Regions from separate parts of the Paenibacillus sp. WG02 genome, predicted to be linked through region 1. Evidence: riboswitches for the same ligand, from Rfam matches in the RefSeq annotation. Region 1 holds a riboswitch; each other region holds the start of a gene.
The links. Region 1 has a riboswitch for cyclic di-GMP ahead of ACBP55_RS02840 (hypothetical protein). Riboswitches for the same ligand answer to the same signal wherever they lie in the genome.
Positions count from the first base shown of each region.

Region 1 (6,126 bases):
AATAAGGTTTCGATTCAAGTTACTAGTCCTCAAGGAGTTACTAATGTAACCTATAGTACATACGGAACTGTTGTAGATACCACCTATGACGATAACAATGTTTTGTTGAAAGTGGTTAAGTATGATTTGAACTTAAATCCTAATAAAGCGCCTAGCCAAATCGTTATGAATGTATGTAACCAAACTACAGAGCTTAGTAAAAGTGTTTGGAACGATTCAACAGTTTCCTATTATAGCCCAGACCGTTTTACAAGCGGAACTTACAGATCGCCGGGGCACCAATACTTCTCAGAAATTCCTGCTGGATCCTACATGCCAAGCGGAGCTAAATTAGTTTCGTTTACCCCTCTATTAGATGGGGATAATAGAGTCGAATTATATATGCCTTATGATAATAGTGTTTGGAATAGTAACATTGTCACGCAAATCGATAAGTCACAATTCACAATCTCTGATCTTGCATTAAAAGATACTACGACCAACGAATCTGTGAGTATAGGTAGTTTGAAATACGTAGGTAACTATTACTTTTATTTTGAAACTACAAGTAATCTGATTAAGAACCACAACTATGAGTTTAGTCTTTCGAACACTAGTGGAGGTAATGAATTTCTGCTACCGGCTAGTGGGAACTATCTGGCTAATTTATATCTAAGAAATGGCGATCTATTTCTTGGCAGTAGTGTTATGAATTTTTACCCGATCAATCTAGGAAATGGAACTCCAGGGGGTACTCCAAATTATCATGGTACTGGATCGCCATACGGCACAATGGATAACTGTTCTGATTCAGTAATCCCTCCTAACAATGGAAATTCTAATCCCGGAAATGAACATGGAGATAATAGTGAAAGCGGGAATACATCTCCAGATACGGGGATAACAGAAGTTGCAAATGGCGTAAAGCTTGATAAAAGAGCAGCGACCGTAACTAAAGATTCCAATTCAGAAGGCAAGCAGGTAACGAAAGTCGTCCTTGATGCCGACAAATTAGGAAAAGCGTTAGGTCTTCTAAAAGACAAGGACAAAGGTGCACAAACAGTAAGTCTAGAAATCGAAGGATCGGATCCGATATCTCAGGTTCAATTGCCAGTTGGAACACTAGCAGATTCGTTCAAAGACTCTTCCGCAGTTATTTCCATTAAGAATGAATCGGCAAGCTATAATTTGCCTATCAAATTAATTGATTTATCGTTGCTAGCTACTCAATTGGGGGCTTCATTGAAAGATGTCGTTCTAACTATTCAAATCGAGAAAGTTACAGGGAGTAAAGCTAAACAAATAGACAATAAAGCTAAAAGCCTGAACGTTAATTTGTTAACGGACCTAGTCGACTTCAGTATTACTGCTGAGGCGAATGGTAAGAAGCAAGAGATAAACAACTTTGGCAGCATATATGTGACTAGAACCATAACAGTTCATCAAGTTTTAAATGCAAATCGTTCTACAGCAGTTACCTTTGATGAAACAACCGGTAAATTAATGTTTGTACCGGCCATATTTACAACGATTAACGGTAAGACAGAAGTTACGATAAAGCGAAATTCAAATAGCCTCTATACCGTGGTTCAAGGGCAACAAACCTTCAAAGATTTAAGCGGATATTGGGCAAAAGAGGATGTAGAGTTTCTCGCAACGAAGCAATTGGTTGAAGGAACTGCAGCTGATGCATTCTCCCCGGAACAATTGATAAGCCGTGCCGAGTTCGCGACATTACTTACTCGTGCTTTAGGATTAAATGAAGTTAAGTCCAGTATGCAATTTAAGGATGTTGATTCCGCAAGCTGGTACCAAGGCACTGTCGGTGCTGCGGTTAAAGCGGGACTAATCGAGGGGTATGAGGATGGAACATTCCGTCCTAATGCCAAGATCACAAGGGAACAAATGGCTGTTATGATCGCTAAAGCATTAAAATTTACAGGTAAATCTGTTGATGCTGCTAATGAGAGCCAAATAGCCTCCTTCCACGATAAAGATGCAATAAGTACTTGGGCTCGAAACTCTACCGCTCAGGTAACTAAAGTGGGAGTAATTACTGGCTTGACAGAGTCTGACTTTGCGCCACAAAGCGAGGCCACTCGTGCACAGGCTGTTGTGATGTTGAAGAGACTATTACAGGTAGTTGATTTCATCAACTAAATAGATCGACCAAGACGACTGCCGAGACTTAATCGGCAGTTTTCTTGTATAGTAGATGGATAAGTTAGGTAATCAGGGGTGTTACATGAAAGTAAAAACGATGACAGGGCTTTTATTGCTACTATGCTGGAGTGGCTCATTATTTCAGGGATTTTATTACGAACAGAGCTATCTTATTGTATTTATTGTTCTTCTAGCAGGGTTTGCTGTGTTCGCATTTTGGGACAAGGAAATTCAATTTTCATTATTCCATCTTCTTATTTTGTTTATGGCAATCATGTATGGGGTGTCTATTCTCTATGCCGTTGATCAGGAGCAAGCCATCCTGGAAGCAAATAAGTTTGGTTTGCTGGTTCCCTGGGCTTTGATAGTAACTAGAGTACCTCTAAAACAAAGAATCGGCTATTTAAAGTCATGGACATGGGCTGCAGCTGGGCTCGTCGTGTGGGGGCTTCTACTGCACTTAGAGCGAAAAGGACGTCTTGAATCTACTATAGAGTATGCGAATACGTTAGCTGTTGTTTTATTGATTGGTCTTCTATCTGGACTCTTCTTTTACGTAAGCAAGCAGAAAAAACGGTATTTATTGCTTGCAGCTATGAGTGGAGCAGGCTTGTTCCTCACATTTTCTCGATCTGTTTGGATTCTATGGGGTTTATCTATCTGTATGAGTCTGATTTTATTTCCGGAATTCAGAAAGAGAGCCGCATGGATAGGGACCGCATTTGTTCATTTCTTGAGCTATGTGATTGCCGCGACTATCAAACTGGATCCATTATTTTTCTGGAGCAGAGTGCAGTCCATTCAACCCCAAACATCTGAATTTCAAATAAGGCTTGTATATTGGAAGGATAGCCTACAAATCATTAGGGATTATGGATGGACAGGGAGTGGCGGTGGAGGATGGGTTGTTCTACAGCAGCTATACCGATCCAAGGAGTACTTTGTTAAATATGTCCATAATCATTTTCTGCAAATTACGATGGATATAGGGCTGCTTGGATTGCTGGCTTTTTTAGCGTGGATAGGATGGTTCTACCTAAAAGTATGGGGATTTTTCAAAGCAAAAAATCTCGGAGAGACCAATTTTTATTGGGTGAAGGCAGCTTTGGTGATGGTGACGGTTATCCTGCTGCATGCAGGCTTTGATTTTGATCTTAGCTTCCCGTGGGTGTTTATGCTGCTACTGTTTCTAGTAAGCTTTGTAGAGATTCCGATAAATAATAGATTTACATGGCGTATGAAGATGGAGACTCCATTATCAAAAGTTATCTTATCTGGTATTTTGATTATGTTGGTTGCGGTATTGGGATGGTTTGAATGGGGCTACACCTGTAAAAGGGTGGGGACGAATCTAGTATTATCTGGGCAGCTAAGCGAAGGTCGAGCTTATTTGGAAAAAGCTGAACGTGCTCTCCCATGGTCACATTCCGTGAAATATGAATCCGCTAAAAGCTACGTGCTACTAGGGAATAAGACGGGGGATCGGACTTATTATATATTGGCAAAAGAGAAGATCCAAGCTGCAGCAGATATCATGCCTAAAGAGGAGCTTTATCGTTCGCTTCTGGATGAATTAGCAAAGAGTAAATTAGTCAACTAGGCCGTTTTTGTATGAAATCACACACTTTGTGTACAGAGTGCCTCTTTTTTGTAGAAATATGTTGAATTTCATTATTTTATGGAATACCATGGAAAATAGATAGTACTTTACAACTAACAATGCTCAGTAAAACACACCTAATATCAAGCAATAATGAACAAAGGCAAATCCATCGAAAGGTGGAGACGCAAAGCCACGGGTCTAAGTCATGAGTCACATGTCATGGGATGATAGCCGGGTTACTCTTTAGGGGCTTGTTTTTTTATTGCCAAAAAAGAAAGGAGGATCGAAATATGGCAACATATCTGATGCTAATTAAAGTATTCGACGATGCCGAAAAAGTCATATACAAGTTTGGTCCAACAGAAGAAAGTTTGGGTGAAATTGAGTTTGATCTAGTTAATGAAGAATTTCGGCAGCTTAGAGAGGATCCCAGGTACTACCAAAGACCATATGTTTATGAAAGCCGCTTCAGCTATTGCAAGATGTTATGCAGAGGGAGACGGTTTTCCGGACAAAACTTTTTTTGCTTCATGAAAGAGTTGTCTCAATTACTAGACCGCACGATACATTCGACCCGCAGCAAACGCACCAAGGATTTTGGTTCGATACAATAAATCCTCAGAATAGTGTCGTAATTTCATTAGATGAATGTTGTATATAAATGATCAACTACCTTGCGATCTCGCTAGGTAGTTTTTTTATTCCACCTCATTACGCTTCAAATACCGGTTCAGTTCACTTCTGCTCAGAATGCCCAGCCTCTGAATCACAATGTTTCCTGAAACCAAGAAAGCTATTCATTGGATAGATAGGCAGTATAGTTAACCATGGTATATGTCGTTTCATATAAGTTAAACCTTCCTTTTCCCATGACAAATGAGTGAGTTACCAAGCTTGCTAAGTAACGTCTGTCGTACAAACACTGTCGCGCTCTGACACAGGTCTTAGATGCGCCCCGACTAAGGTCTAGGAACAAATACCGTCGTTAGTCCGTTTTGGAAAGCTTCGTTTTTACCTAAAATAAAGACATGAACAAGAGCACAGCAAACAACAAAGCGAACAACGAAAGGCGGTGACGAAACGATGAAAAGAAATACAGGCTTAGCCGCTCTGCTAATCGCATTCGGGCTACTTATTCTGTTAAATAAGCTAGGCGTTCACATGGGACCATTTATTGGCTCGGTGATGGGATACTTGATTCCAATAGGAATGGTTGGCCTTGGTTATGTAGGCATACAGAACGGCAGCAAAATCGGTTGGATTATTGCAGGGCTTGGCGCAATCATCCTGATTGGTAAATTAGCTGGTTGGATCATCATTCTACTGGCGATTGGGTTGATAGGTTACGGAGTTTCGATGTTGACAAGAAGAACTGTGTAATGCAATGAAACGAATACAGAGAGTGAAAAAGGTGGTATGAGAGATGAGCCTATTTAGGCGAATGAGAGACATTACCGTAGCGACACTGAATGAACATCTGGAGCGGTCGGAAGACCCGGTCCGCTTGATTGACCAGTACTTAGCGGCGCAGCGTGAGCAGCTTCAACAGTCCGAGAGACTGTATCAACAATGCGTAAGCCACGCAGCTTCACTCCGGCAGCAATATCTGACGGCGCTGGAAACCAAAGAGAAGCGCGAGCATCAAGCGCTGCTGGCTCTGAAGGCCGGCGAAGAACATATGGCAAGGATCGTGCTTCAAGAGAAACTGCAAGCCGAGGAGAAAAGCGAGCAGTATCATGAGTTGTACGATCAGGCGAAGCAGTCCATCCTGGATTTGGATGAAGAGCTGCAGCAGCTCAAAGCCGATTACAAAGAAGTGGCAGACAAACGCAGCTACTACTTAGCGCGAATGGAGTCCGCAAGGTTGCAGCAAAGATTGCATGCTCGCAGCAGTGTGGCGCAGGATGCGACACCACGGATGTTCGGTCGCTTGGAAGAGCGCGTTTCCGATATGGAACTGCACGCCAGAACGCTCCGCGATGTAAGACGAATGGGGCGCGAAAGCTACTATAGCGGGGGCAACCCGGCCGTAGATGCTGAAATGGAAGCTCTGAGAAACAGACTGCAGCAGGAGGGAGCCAAGTAATCATGAGCAAACTTTACCGCTCACGAAGAGATAAGAAAGTTACTGGTCTATGCGGCGGACTCGCCGAGGCCATGAATGTAGATGCAACACTATTGCGTTTGTTAGTGGTGATCACCACAATTTTCACCGGAGGAACGGTCATTTTCATCTACTTTGTAGCTGCACTTGTTATTCCAAAGGAACCTGGGTACGATCAGCCTCCATTTGATCCTTATGCTGGCTCATATGGCCGTCACGGCTATAATGGCGGGGCATGGAATACTCATAAGCCGCACCCTAACCATGCGCCACAACA
Region 1 is NZ_AP036016.1:622,552-628,677, forward strand. It holds gene ACBP55_RS02830 (S-layer homology domain-containing protein) at 1-2,139, shown strand, start outside; gene ACBP55_RS02835 (O-antigen ligase family protein) at 2,225-3,742, shown strand; cyclic di-GMP riboswitch class I at 3,895-3,989, shown strand; gene ACBP55_RS02840 (hypothetical protein) at 4,036-4,359, shown strand; gene ACBP55_RS02845 (hypothetical protein) at 4,829-5,125, shown strand; gene ACBP55_RS02850 (PspA/IM30 family protein) at 5,169-5,831, shown strand; gene ACBP55_RS02855 (PspC domain-containing protein) at 5,834-6,126, shown strand, end outside.

Region 2 (6,126 bases), 3.8 Mb from region 1:
CAATGATAGAAGATGCAGATATACTGGTGGAAATATCTTGAACGATCGATTTATCAATTTTCAAAGTATTGATAGGAGAATTCTGTAAAAAGCTTAAGGATGAGTAATCAGTTCCGAAATCATCGACAGCGATTTTAACTCCCTTGCGCCGTAAAGCATAAAGCTTTTCCATGATGTTACGGCCGTTATTCATCGATACACTTTCGGTAATTTCGAGTTCTAAATACTGTGCTTCCAGCTCGTTTTGATGCAGAATATCGAGTATCATGGTCACCAAATCTTCTTGATGAAACTGGACAGCGGATAGATTGACTGCAATTGGAACAGGCTCCATACCCGCAGATTGCCATTTTTTCATTTGTAGGCAGGCAGTTTGTAAAACCCATTTTCCGATGGCAATAATTTGTCCGGATTCTTCTGCAATCGGAATAAATTCCTTCGGCGAGACACTGCCTAACTTATGGCTATCCCAACGCAGTAAAGCTTCGACACCGATTATTTTGCCGGAAGGAATATTGAATTTGGGTTGGTACATCAAGATGAGCTCATTATGTTCTATGGCTGTTCGGAGGGATTGTTCGCATGCATTTCACCTCGAATAAAGGACACTCATTTCCTGTTTATAAAAATAATAATGGTTTCCTCCGCGTTCTTTGGCCATATACATGGCTTGATCGGCATTTTTCAGTAGAACCTCGGGATCTTCTCCATCGATCGGATACAAAGAGATACCAATACTGGTGGAAACAAAAACATTGCGCCCGTCGATTTGGAAAGGAGCTTCCAATTGTTGAATGATTCTTTCGGCTTGCACAGCAGCTGACTTCTGATTGCCTAGCGGGTACAAAATCACAAATTCATCGCCGCTTAGTCTAGAGACAATGCTTTGAGCTAACAAACTTTCCGAAAGCAATGCGGAGAACTTCTTCAAAACAAGATCTCCTAAGTGATGGCCTAACGTATCGTTGATGAGCTTAAACCGATTTACATCAAGGAAAAGCAGAGCTAAGCTCTGATTATGTTGTTTGGCGTTGTTTAACGCATCATGGAAAAGCTGATTGAACTGGTTGCGATTCGGCAACCCTGTCAGCAGATCAAAGTAGGCTAGTTGATGTACGATTTCCTCGGACTTCTTTTTCTCTGTTAAATCGCGGATATAAGCTGTATAGACATACATTCCTTTATACGAAGAGCTCGTCATCGTTATTTCTGCGGGAAATACGCTGCCATCCGAACGATAGGCTTTCAATTCGATTCGCTTACCGATAATCGTTTCGTCTTTGGCTGTGAATAGCAGATTTAAGAAGGTTGTCTCCTGGCCATCTTTTTCAAAAAGAAAATCGATTAACGTAAGCCCTAAAGCTTCTTTGCGTTCGTAACCAAAAATCGCTTCAGCCGCCGGATTGAATGCAATGATCTTTCCACTTGTATTAAACATCATGATACAATCGATAGCAGACTCTAGTATGGAAGCGTTGAGTGCTGTTTTGTTACTAAAGGATATGTAAAGAGCAATGATTGAAATAATGAGCACTAGCAGCATGAGGTAAATCAAATAATTATCTATCAGCGTAAGATGCATGAATCAACCTCATTTCGTATAAATAAAAAAGTCCATCCCGAATGAAAGGATGAACTCCTTGACTCGGTAACCTGTCGTCCATAGCATCCAAGTTAGGGATGCCTTAGGTCATGGCTTTGCGTCGCATTGTTTCCAATGGTTTGCTTTTAACGATTCCATATATGTAGTTCAAAAGGCACTGGTAAATGTTGCGAAAAGCTTAAATACCAGTTAATACGCCTCATTATAATTAGTTGAAAATGACGTGTCTATAGCGGTATTTGCATATAAATAGCGAAAAATGTCGAATTCAACTAAGAATAATTTATAATGCTAATTTCTTAAATATTTTGTAGTTCTAGAGATGGATAGGTGAGGCTTAATGAATAAATCAAGCCAAGTTCGAGGCATTATTTTTGATATGGATAATACGCTGCTGAGGTCGAGAATTAATTTCCAAATGATGAAAAAGCAAGTGGCAGACTTCCTTACCGAGAATGATCTATTACCGGTTGATTTTCCGATTCAAGAGCATACCACGTCAACCATGATTGCGTATGTGAAAGCGAAGGGGATGCCTGAAGAGACCTATACAGAAGTGATGAAAATGGTCGTTCATCATGAACTAATAGGTATGGAGGGCGCAGGTCTGGAATCCCATGTTTCCGAGCTTCTAATGATTTTAAAGTCGCACTATGTCCTGATTATTGTGACAAACAATTCGTACAAGTCCGCGGTTCATGCGCTGGAAGAGACCGGAATTCATCCATACTTTGATTTGATTATCGGAAGAGAGCAAATGGCAGCGATGAAACCCTCTCCATCCGGATACTTAGCCGCCAAGCAGCATTTTCCTCAAATTCATGAGCGAGAATGGATATCGGTCGGAGATTCGTGGATAGATGGCAGAGCATCCATAGATGCTGGAATCCCCTTTATTAGTTATGGGACCAACGATCACTTGATGAAGGAGAAGGGGATTACACCTATAGCGAATATTGACAGCTTGCTTAAGTTGTTAGATTATGTGTAGATAACGATTAATGAAAGTAGTGAATAAAGATGTTAGTAAATGTGAAATCCCGACTCAACGAAAATGACATACAAGAACTGCTTAGTTACAGTGTTTTCCCTGATCCGGAGGCGCTTCAACCGGTTCTTGAGAGTTATGAAAATGATGCAAATCTTTGGCTGTTTGGGTATGAATCCGAAGGTATCATGGTGGGCATTATCGGCTTTGAACTGAATGATAATCAGGAGATGACGATCACTCATCTGGCCGTTGAACCGGAGAGCAGAGGGGTAGGCTTTGGCCGAGGGATCATCCTTGAAATTATTGAAGATATGCATCCGGTTCGAATCGTGGCAGAAACGGATGAAGAGTCGGTCCAATTTTATCGAAATATTGGGTTCGTCATCCGCAGCCTCGGGGAGAAGTATCCCGGTGTAGAACGTTTCCTATGTACGTATGAGGTGGAAGAAGCGGAAGAGGAGTAGGTTTGTATAGATGTATCTCTTTTAAAAAGGACCAGAGTCGTCGACCGTCGACTCAGGTCCTTTTTGTGTTGCGTCCAGCATGTGCGTTCGTGGCTAAACGCCACCTCCAACTCAATTGCTAGGTTACATCGATAAGATTACTTTTAAGCGTTGGACTAAATTAAGTGTCATGTTAGCAGGCTTTTCGCATATATTGTTTTAGATTATTAACTTAAAAAAAAGAGTGAAAGCGATTTCGTTTCGTCATTTTAAGTGACAAAATTCACAATGCTGACAAGCTCCGATCCGTTTGCTGTCGAATGTGCAAGTAAGTTTTCTAAGAAATAGGAGGGTGCAGAGATGCTGCATATTGTCGTTTGTATCAAGCAGGTACCTGACTCTAGAGAAATTCGCATTGACCCCAAAAATAATACGTTAATTCGCCAAGGTGTCCCAAGTATCGTGAACTTCTATGATATGCACGGGCTGGAAGAGGCGCTCCGTATTAAGGATGAACAAGGTGCAAGGATTACAGTAGTAACAATGGGACCTCCGCCTGCGGAGAAAGGTTTAAAGGAATGCATCTCCCTCGGGGCAGATGATGCTGTGTTGGTGACGGATCGCGGCTTCGCGGGAGCGGACACGCTGGCGACATCGTACGTTGTTGCCCGAACCATCCGCAAAATTGCTGAAACGTGGGGACCGGTGGATATTGTTTTTTGCGGCAAACAAACGCTGGACGGCGACACGGGGCAAGTTGGGCCTGGCGTCGCATGCCGATTGGATTTGGAACAGCTTACTTATGTCAACAAAGTCGTCAGTGTGGATGAAAAGCGGCGAAAAGTTCGTGTGCATCGGCTCTTGGAAGATGGCATTGAAGTCGTTGAGACAAGCATGCCGGTGCTGATAACGGCACTGAAGGAACTGAACAAGGTGAGACGAGCATCGCTGCCTGGTATGATTCGGGCTGCGCGTTATAAGCCGACTGTTTGGACGACGGCTGATTTTCCGGATCTTGAAAAAGCGAAAATCGGGCTAAAAGGCTCACCAACGATCGTAGCCAAAACATGGGTGCCGGAGGTAAAAGCGGTTAAAACGCATATGATCGCGTTTGATTCGCCGGAAGCAGCCGCTGCTCAGCTAGCTGATCAGCTCATGACGAAAGAGATGCAGACTTTGTTAGACTGGTCTTCGTGAAAGTAAAGCATGTGTACGACCCGAAAAACTCAGAATCACCGTTATGGGAATGGAGGAAGTCACGATGTCAAATGAACAATCACCGGACCAGCCTGAAGTATCGATGCCCGATTGGTCGGCTTATCGGGGAGTATTGATCGTTGTGGAGCAGCGAGATGGAGCTGCGAAGAAGGTTTCCTGGCAGCTGCTAGGCGAAGGCAAGAAGCTGGCAGCGAAGCTAGACGCGCCGCTCATGGCGCTCGTCATCGGCGAAGATGTGGCCCACCTCGCCGATGAAGCCGTGCATTACGGCGCGGACAGGGTGTTCCTATGCGAAGCCCCCGAGCTTCGCACCTACCCGGACTCGGCCATACAGCCGAGTCTGCTTGAAGCTGATCGAGGAAGCGAAGCCCGAGATCGTGCTGTTCGGCGCGACAGCGACGGGCCGCGACTTGGCAGGCGCGATAGCGACGCACCTGCCGACGGGGCTGACGGCCGACACGACGCAGCTCGACGTGGAGCCGCCGCCGTCCAGGCTGCTGCTGGCCAGCCGGCCTTTTCCGAGAAGATGATGGCCACCATCCTCTGTAAGCAGTACCGGCCGCAGATGGCGACGGCGCGCGCCGGGGTGTTTCAGGCGCTGACGAAGGACACGTCGCGCCAAGGTGAAATCATCGCTATCTCCGCGGCGATGCGAGAGGAAGAAATCGCCGCGCAGGTGCTCGACTTCCTGCGCGAAACAGGCAAGCTCAATCTCGAGGATGCCGAGATTATCGTGGCAGGGGGCCGTGGGCTGGGCGGGCCCGATGCTTTCGGGATGCTCGGCGAGCTAGCGGATGCGCTCGGCGGCGTCGTTGGCGCGTCGCGTGCCGCGGTCGACGCGGGCTGGATCGGGCATGAGCACCAGGTTGGTCAAACTGGTGCCACGGTCAGGCCGAAGCTATACTTCGCCATCGGCATTTCCGGTGCAGTTCAGCATACCGTAGGCATGAGTCATGCGGATGTCGTTGTGGCGATAAACAAAGACGAAAAGGCGCCAATCTTTCAATTCGCTCATTACGGCATCGTAGGCGATATGTTCAAAATTGTTCCTGCCATTACGAATGAGATAAGGAAGCGTCGAACTTTATTTGGCATTCAACTAGCAAGTACAGAAAGCTCCTTGCCGTCCGACGATTCGAAGACAGGGGTTAACGTGGTCCTTGAGAGGAGTGAAGCCAAGTGAACGAGAAATTTGACGCGATAGTTGTTGGCGGCGGTCCTGCGGGCGCAGCAGCTGCTTTGACGATGGCACGAGCAGGATTATCCGTTGTTTTGTTGGAGAGGGGCGAGTTCCCTGGGGCCAAAAACATTTTCGGAGGCGTCCTATACCGTAAACAAATCGAAGAGCTGGTTCCCGAATTTTGGAAAGAAAAAAACTTTCCTATGGAACGTTACATTGTGGAGCAGCGCATCTGGATGATGGGCAAAGAATCCATGGTCACCTTCGGGCACCGCAATGAGGCTTACAAAGAGCCTTACAATTGCTTTACTGGACTGCGGGTTAAGTTCGATCAGTGGTTCGCCGACAAAGCCGTTGCCGCTGGGGCGATCCCAATTTACGAAACCGTTGCACTCGATGTGATTCGCGAAGGCAAAAGGATCGTCGGTGTTCGTACCGATCGAGATGACGGCGATTTGTACGCCGATGTTGTTGTCATTGCCGATGGCGTGAACTCCTTGCTCGGCAAAGCGATGGGCATTCACAAAGAATGGATGCCGGACGAAGTTTCGTTGGCTGTGAAAGAGGTCATTGCACTACCTAGGGAGAAAATCGAGGATCGATTCGGACTCGAAGGTGACGAAGGCGTTACGATTGAGTTTATGGGCGAGACCTCGCTAGGAATGGCGGGCATGGGTTTTCTATACACGAA
Region 2 is NZ_AP036016.1:5,321,795-5,327,920, reverse strand. It holds partial or broken gene ACBP55_RS24470 (putative bifunctional diguanylate cyclase/phosphodiesterase) at 1-565, opposite strand, end outside; gene ACBP55_RS24465 (diguanylate cyclase domain-containing protein) at 590-1,582, opposite strand; cyclic di-GMP riboswitch class I at 1,645-1,737, opposite strand; gene ACBP55_RS24460 (HAD family hydrolase) at 1,944-2,594, shown strand; gene ACBP55_RS24455 (GNAT family N-acetyltransferase) at 2,636-3,058, shown strand; gene ACBP55_RS24450 (electron transfer flavoprotein subunit beta/FixA family protein) at 3,398-4,234, shown strand; gene ACBP55_RS24445 (electron transfer flavoprotein subunit alpha/FixB family protein) at 4,299-5,438, shown strand; gene ACBP55_RS24440 (FAD-dependent oxidoreductase) at 5,435-6,126, shown strand, end outside.
Region 2: linked by a shared signal. The riboswitch ahead of ACBP55_RS24465 (diguanylate cyclase domain-containing protein) and the one ahead of ACBP55_RS02840 (hypothetical protein) in region 1 are both predicted to bind cyclic di-GMP.

Region 3 (6,126 bases), 3.1 Mb from region 1:
GTTATAATAAGGGACAACAACTAAAACAGCGTCAGCCCCTAATTTCCCAGCAGCTTCCGTCTTTTTCACCGTGGACAACGTATCATTCGTTCCTGTACCTACAATGAGCGAAGCATCTACTTGTGCAGCCTCGCGAGCCGCTTGTGCCGTAGCGAACATGATCGCCATTTCCTCATTTGTAATCGTCGGCGATTCCCCTGTCGTTCCATTGACGACCAATCCGTCTACCTCATCTTGAAATAAATTGTAAGCTAGATTATAAAAAGAGGCTGCATCCACCTCGTATGCCTGATCAAATGGCGTAACAATGGGAACATAGATCCCATGTAAATCTTTCTCTCTTAACATCCCAATCATCTCCCAGTCCTCATTTATTTGTACATTCACTTTAGCATGGATCATTGCATCACAGTTAGCTATAATAAATGATAAGACTCATCAAAAATTTTGATAATGAAGCGAGGGGTTCCCATGGATCTAACTTATTTCCGAACCTTTCGGGAGGTTGCACGGAGAAAGAGCTTTACTCGAGACTGCTGAAGAATTGGGCTATGCACAATCGAGCATTACGATGCAAATTCAGAAGCTGGAACGAGAGTATGGCGTACCCCTTTTCGAAAGATACGGACGTCAGTTTCGATTAACAGCACCGGGTGAAAGCTTGTTAAAGCTAGTCTTGCAAATGCTTGACCTCTATGATCAATCCAAAGAAATGATAACAAGCGAAGTCAGCGGAACACTGACGATCGGGACAATTAACTCCCTCGCTGCTTATTATTTACCACCCTATTTACATGTGCTGAAGCAACAATTCCCTGGACTGAATATCCAGCTCTTCCCTGACAGTGAGGCTTCCCTCATAACCAAAGTCAGAGATGGGGACTATGACATTGGACTCCTGTTAGATCGTTATCCTTCAGATACCACACTTGCTTGTACAAAAGTTAGGGAAGAACCATTAGTTTTGGTGGCACCTCTTGAGCATCCGCTAACGAAACGAACACAGATACAACTAACCGATTTTCAGCAAACCGAATTTATCGTTACAGAAGAGGGCTGCATTTATCGAGGCATGTTTGAAAAGTTGCTAAAAGATCATGCTATCCCTCTTCAGATTGGATTTGAGCTCGGTAATTTAGAAACCATTAAGCACTGCGTCATGAATGGGCTTGGCATCGCCCTGCTGCCCCAAATTGCCGTACAGGATGAACTGGAACAAGGGAAATTAGCTCATCTTCCTTTTTCACATCCAGACGTAAAATTGGACCTTCAGCTGCTGCTTCACCCTAAAAAGTGGATGTCTCAGCCTTTGCAAACATTCATTCACCAACTGACCCAAGGATAACCTGAGCGAATAAGAAACACGGATTATTCCGCCGTTTAGAGTTCTTCAGCAGTTTTGTGATTCATAACTATTATTCATAACTCCAAAATTCGATATTAGAGTCATTCAGCTTTCGTGAGGGCAGTTGGGCATCCACCACATGTTGGGAACCCGCCAATTGAAAATCCCCAAGTACACGATAGTCCAAGTTGTATTTTGTGCAACAATACACCCTCCTTACGCCGAAGTAGCCTACTATTGTTGTATTTCGTGCAACAATTTGAGCTTTAAACGCCTATTTCTGAGCGATTCCCGCCAAATTGTTGTACGCAGTACAACAAAAAGCCAAATTGTCCAAAGAAACCGCCGGATTGTTGCACAAAGTACAACAGTTCGGTGGGCAAGGGATAATTTCTAGTCGGAATGCAGTCTCTCACATGCTAGTTTCTCTATCTAGGCCCGTCCGCTCTACAAACATCAGGAGGGAATAAGCTTTGTTACCCCCTAACCCAAAACATATAAAATATAAGTAAAAAAAGAAGCTCTCCTTTACGTAAAGGTAGAGCTTCTTCTGTATGAACTTATATGCGGATGTCGAGATTGCCACCCAAATGCGGTGTCGCTGAAGCGGTAACCAGCTGTTGGGATTTCGTAAAATCCTGTACTAATGTACTAGATGAAGCTGCTTGCATATCACTTACTTTGCTTAAAAGCTCAATGCCAACGGCTTGCTTCAAAGCGTCTCCGCCACTAATCGCAGTCATGATACTGTTGCTGATATTCACGCGCAATCCTCCTCTCATCGTTCGGTAGCTGGCAAGCATACGGTGTAAACCGAGTAGCCCCTATAGCTTTGCGTCTGTCGCTTTCGCGCCATTTGCCATTTCGCAGATGTTAGGCAGTACCTAGCAGCACTTTTCTAGTATAGGATAATATTGCACAATTCGTCAAACTTCGCATTATTTTAAGTTATACAAACTTACACACCAAATGCAGCAGGATTCGATCTCCAAGAACGAAGCAATTCCATGTCTTCTTGTTTGATTTTACCCTTCTCTAAAGCCACTTCAAGCAGTGTAGCGTAGTTGGAAAGTGTGTACAGCGGCATATCCGCAGTTTGGAACGCTTCTGTAGCTTTATCAAGTTGATAGGAGAATATCGCCAACACGCCCAGCGCTACAGCACCAGCTTCTTTGACAGCAATAGCTGCTTTCAAGGAACTGCCGCCTGTAGAGATAAGATCTTCAATCACGATCACCTTTTGTCCTGGTTTCACAGTGCCTTCAATCAGGTTCTCTTTGCCATGCCCTTTGGCTTTATCGCGAATATAGATCATCGGGAGACCTAGCTTCTGAGCTACCCAAGCGGCATGAGGAATGCCCGCTGTTGCCGTACCAGCAACAACCTCAGCATCAGGGAATTTCTCTTGGATCAAAGCTGCGAAGCCGTCAGCGATCGCTTCGCGAATAGCTGGGTGTGACATCGTCAGACGATTGTCACAATATATTGGCGACTTGAGGCCAGATGTCCATGTAAAAGGCTGCTGCGGTCGAAGTGCTACCGCTTCTATATCTAATAACGACGCTGCAATATGCTGCGCGATTGCTTCGAGTTGACTCATGTTCCTACCACCGTTCCTTCCGTAGTTAGACAAAAGCTTATTCCACGATTGAATCGATAATCGCTTCAATCGCTGCTCTTGGATCCGCTGCGCCTGTGATCGGTCGACCAATCACGACGTAGTCCGTCCCCTGCGCGAACGCCTCAGCCGGCGTCATGATGCGCGATTGGTCGCCTACGTCGGCTCCCGCAGGGCGAATGCCTGGCGTCACGGTGACGAAACCGTCACTGCACGCCGCCTTAATCGCAGTCACCTCAAGCGGTGACGCGACAACACCCTGAAGCCCCGCAGCATGCGCCAAGCGGGCATAGCGAATGACGGCCTGCTCAACCGTACCGGTCAGGCCGATCTCATCATTCAGCACCTGCACGCTGGTGCTGGTCAATTGCGTCACGCCGATAACGATCGGGCGTGCAGCTCCAACAGCTAGCCCCTTGTCGACCCCCTCCAAGGCGGCTTCCATCATCTGCTTGCCTCCGGCAGCATGGACATTGAACACATCAACCCCAAGGCGCGTCACGCTTTCCGCGCCGCCTTTGACCGTGTTCGGAATGTCATGCATCTTCACATCAAGGAACACCTTGTAGCCGCGATCCTTCAGGCTCGCGACGAAGCTTGGACCCGCAGCATAGAACAGCTGCATGCCCACCTTCACGTAGCAAGGGATGCCTTCGAGCTGCTTTAGCAGCCCTTCAGCACCTTCTGCGTTCGCATAATCCAAAGCGACCATAATGCGTCCTGTAACATCTGTGCGAGTTAGTATACTCAAGTTCGTCACTCTCCTTAGAGTTTTGCTTTAGCAAAACTGACTTCGTAAGCATAGTCTTAGACATGAATTGGCATTGCACGCGAGGAGAAGTTGATTGCTTCAAGCATATTAACAAGCGCTCTTACTGTATCGAGTGATGTCATACAAACCACACCGTTCTCTACCGCTTCACGACGAATGCGGAAGCCGTCACGCTCTGGCTCTTTACCTTTCGTCAGCGTGTTCACAACGAACTGTGCATCACCGCTGCGGATGAGATCCAGAATGTTTGGCGAACCTTCGCTCAGCTTGTTTACGGTCGTTACTGGAAGACCAGCTTGTTCAATGGCCAATGCTGTTCCGCCTGTTGCAATAATTTTATATCCAAGACGATAGAAGCCTTTTAAGATTTCAATCGCTTCTTCTTTATCTTTGTCAGCTACGGTTACTACGACAGATCCTGCTGCAGGAATTTTCATCCCCGCTCCGATTAAGCCTTTATAGAGTGCTTTGGCAAAATTGATATCGCGACCCATAACCTCGCCTGTCGATTTCATCTCAGGTCCGAGAGTTGTATCAACACGGCGCAGTTTCGCGAAGGAGAACACTGGCACTTTAACCGATACGTACTTGTCTTCCGGCCATAATCCACCTTGGTAGCCCATATCCGCCAGCTTTTGTCCCATAATGACGCGTGTAGCCACGTTGGCCATCGGGATGTTCGTTACTTTACTCAAGAAAGGCACGGTTCTGGATGAACGCGGGTTAACCTCGATCACATACACTTGATCGTTATGAATGACGAACTGGATGTTGACTAAACCCACTACGTTCAGCTCAAGGCCGATTTTCGTCGTAATGTCGATAATTTGTTGTTTAATCTCTTCCGAGATCGATTGCGGCGGATAAACCGCGATGGAGTCACCGGAGTGAACCCCTGCGCGTTCAACGTGTTCCATAATCCCAGGGATTAGAACCGTTTCTCTATCGCAGATGGCATCAACCTCTACTTCTTTACCGAGCATGTAGCGATCGATCAGAACCGGATGCTCAGGGTTGATTTTCACAGCATATTCCATGTAGCTTAGCAATTCTTCATCGGAGTAGACGATTTCCATGGCACGTCCACCAAGGACGTAAGATGGACGAACGATAACCGGATATCCGAATTTCGCTGCTGTACCCACAGCTTGGTCAACCGATGTAACGGTGCCGCCTGGTGGTTGAGCAATGGAGAGCTTGCTAAGTAAAGCTTCGAATTTCTTACGATCTTCCGCCGTATCGATGCTTTCGAGATCGGAACCTAGAATGCGTACGCCAGCTTTGTGTAAAGGCGCCGCCAAGTTAATCGCGGTTTGGCCACCGAATTGTACGATTACCCCGATTGGGTTTTCGCGTTCGATCACATTCATCACGTCTTCAAAGAAGAGAGGCTCGAAGTACAAGCGGTCGGATGTATTGAAATCTGTAGATACCGTTTCTGGGTTATTGTTGATAATAACCGCTTCGTAACCTGCCGCTTGGATCGCCCAAACTGCATGAACCGTGGAGTAATCAAACTCAATCCCTTGACCGATACGAATCGGACCGGAACCAAGCACGACAACCTTCTCTTTCGTTGTTTCCGTTACTTCATCTTCTTGCTCATAAGTTGAATAGTAATATGGCGTTGAAGCTTCGAATTCCGCTGCGCAAGTATCTACCATTTTGTAAACTGGTTTGATATTTTGTTGAAGACGGAATGTTCTCACGTCTGCTTCTTTGGTGAAAGTCGATCTGCCTGCAAGTGTGCGTATCTCAGCCACAGCACGGTCTGTAAAGCCTTTACGCTTGATTTCGAACAGCAGCTCAGCCGTCAAATCAGCAGCAGCAATCTCAGCTTCGAATTTGATCAGACCTTCAAGTTTGTTCAAGAACCACCAGTCAATCTTCGTCAAATTCTGCAATTGTTCCACGGTGTAACCTCTGCGATACGCTTCTGCGAGTAAGAACAGACGCTCATCGTCGGGCTTTTGCAGGCGTAACTCGAGTGTTTCTTGATCAATAAGATCCGTCTCTTTAAGGAACAAACGGTGTACGCCAATTTCTAAGGAACGAACCGCTTTATGAATGGACTCTTCGAATGTACGGCCAATCGCCATAACTTCCCCAGTCGCTTTCATTTGCGTACCCAGCTTACGGTTTGCTGCCGTAAATTTATCGAACGGCCAACGCGGAATTTTGGAAACGATGTAATCCAGTGCTGGCTCGAAGCAGGCATAGGTTTGGCCTGTTACTGGATTGACTAGCTCATCGAGCGTGTAGCCAATCGCGATTTTCGCAGCCATCTTTGCAATCGGATAGCCCGTTGCTTTGGATGCAAGCGCTGAAGAGCGGCTTACACGCGGGTTCACTTCGATTACGTAGTATTGGAAGCTATGCGGATCAAGCGCG
Region 3 is NZ_AP036016.1:3,686,123-3,692,248, reverse strand. It holds gene dapA (4-hydroxy-tetrahydrodipicolinate synthase) at 1-348, opposite strand, end outside; gene ACBP55_RS16325 (LysR family transcriptional regulator) at 506-1,345, shown strand; gene ACBP55_RS16320 (putative motility protein) at 1,906-2,109, opposite strand; cyclic di-GMP riboswitch class I at 2,130-2,216, opposite strand; gene pyrE (orotate phosphoribosyltransferase) at 2,304-2,945, opposite strand; gene pyrF (orotidine-5'-phosphate decarboxylase) at 2,983-3,675, opposite strand; gene carB (carbamoyl-phosphate synthase large subunit) at 3,771-6,126, opposite strand, start outside.
Region 3: linked by a shared signal. The riboswitch ahead of ACBP55_RS16320 (putative motility protein) and the one ahead of ACBP55_RS02840 (hypothetical protein) in region 1 are both predicted to bind cyclic di-GMP.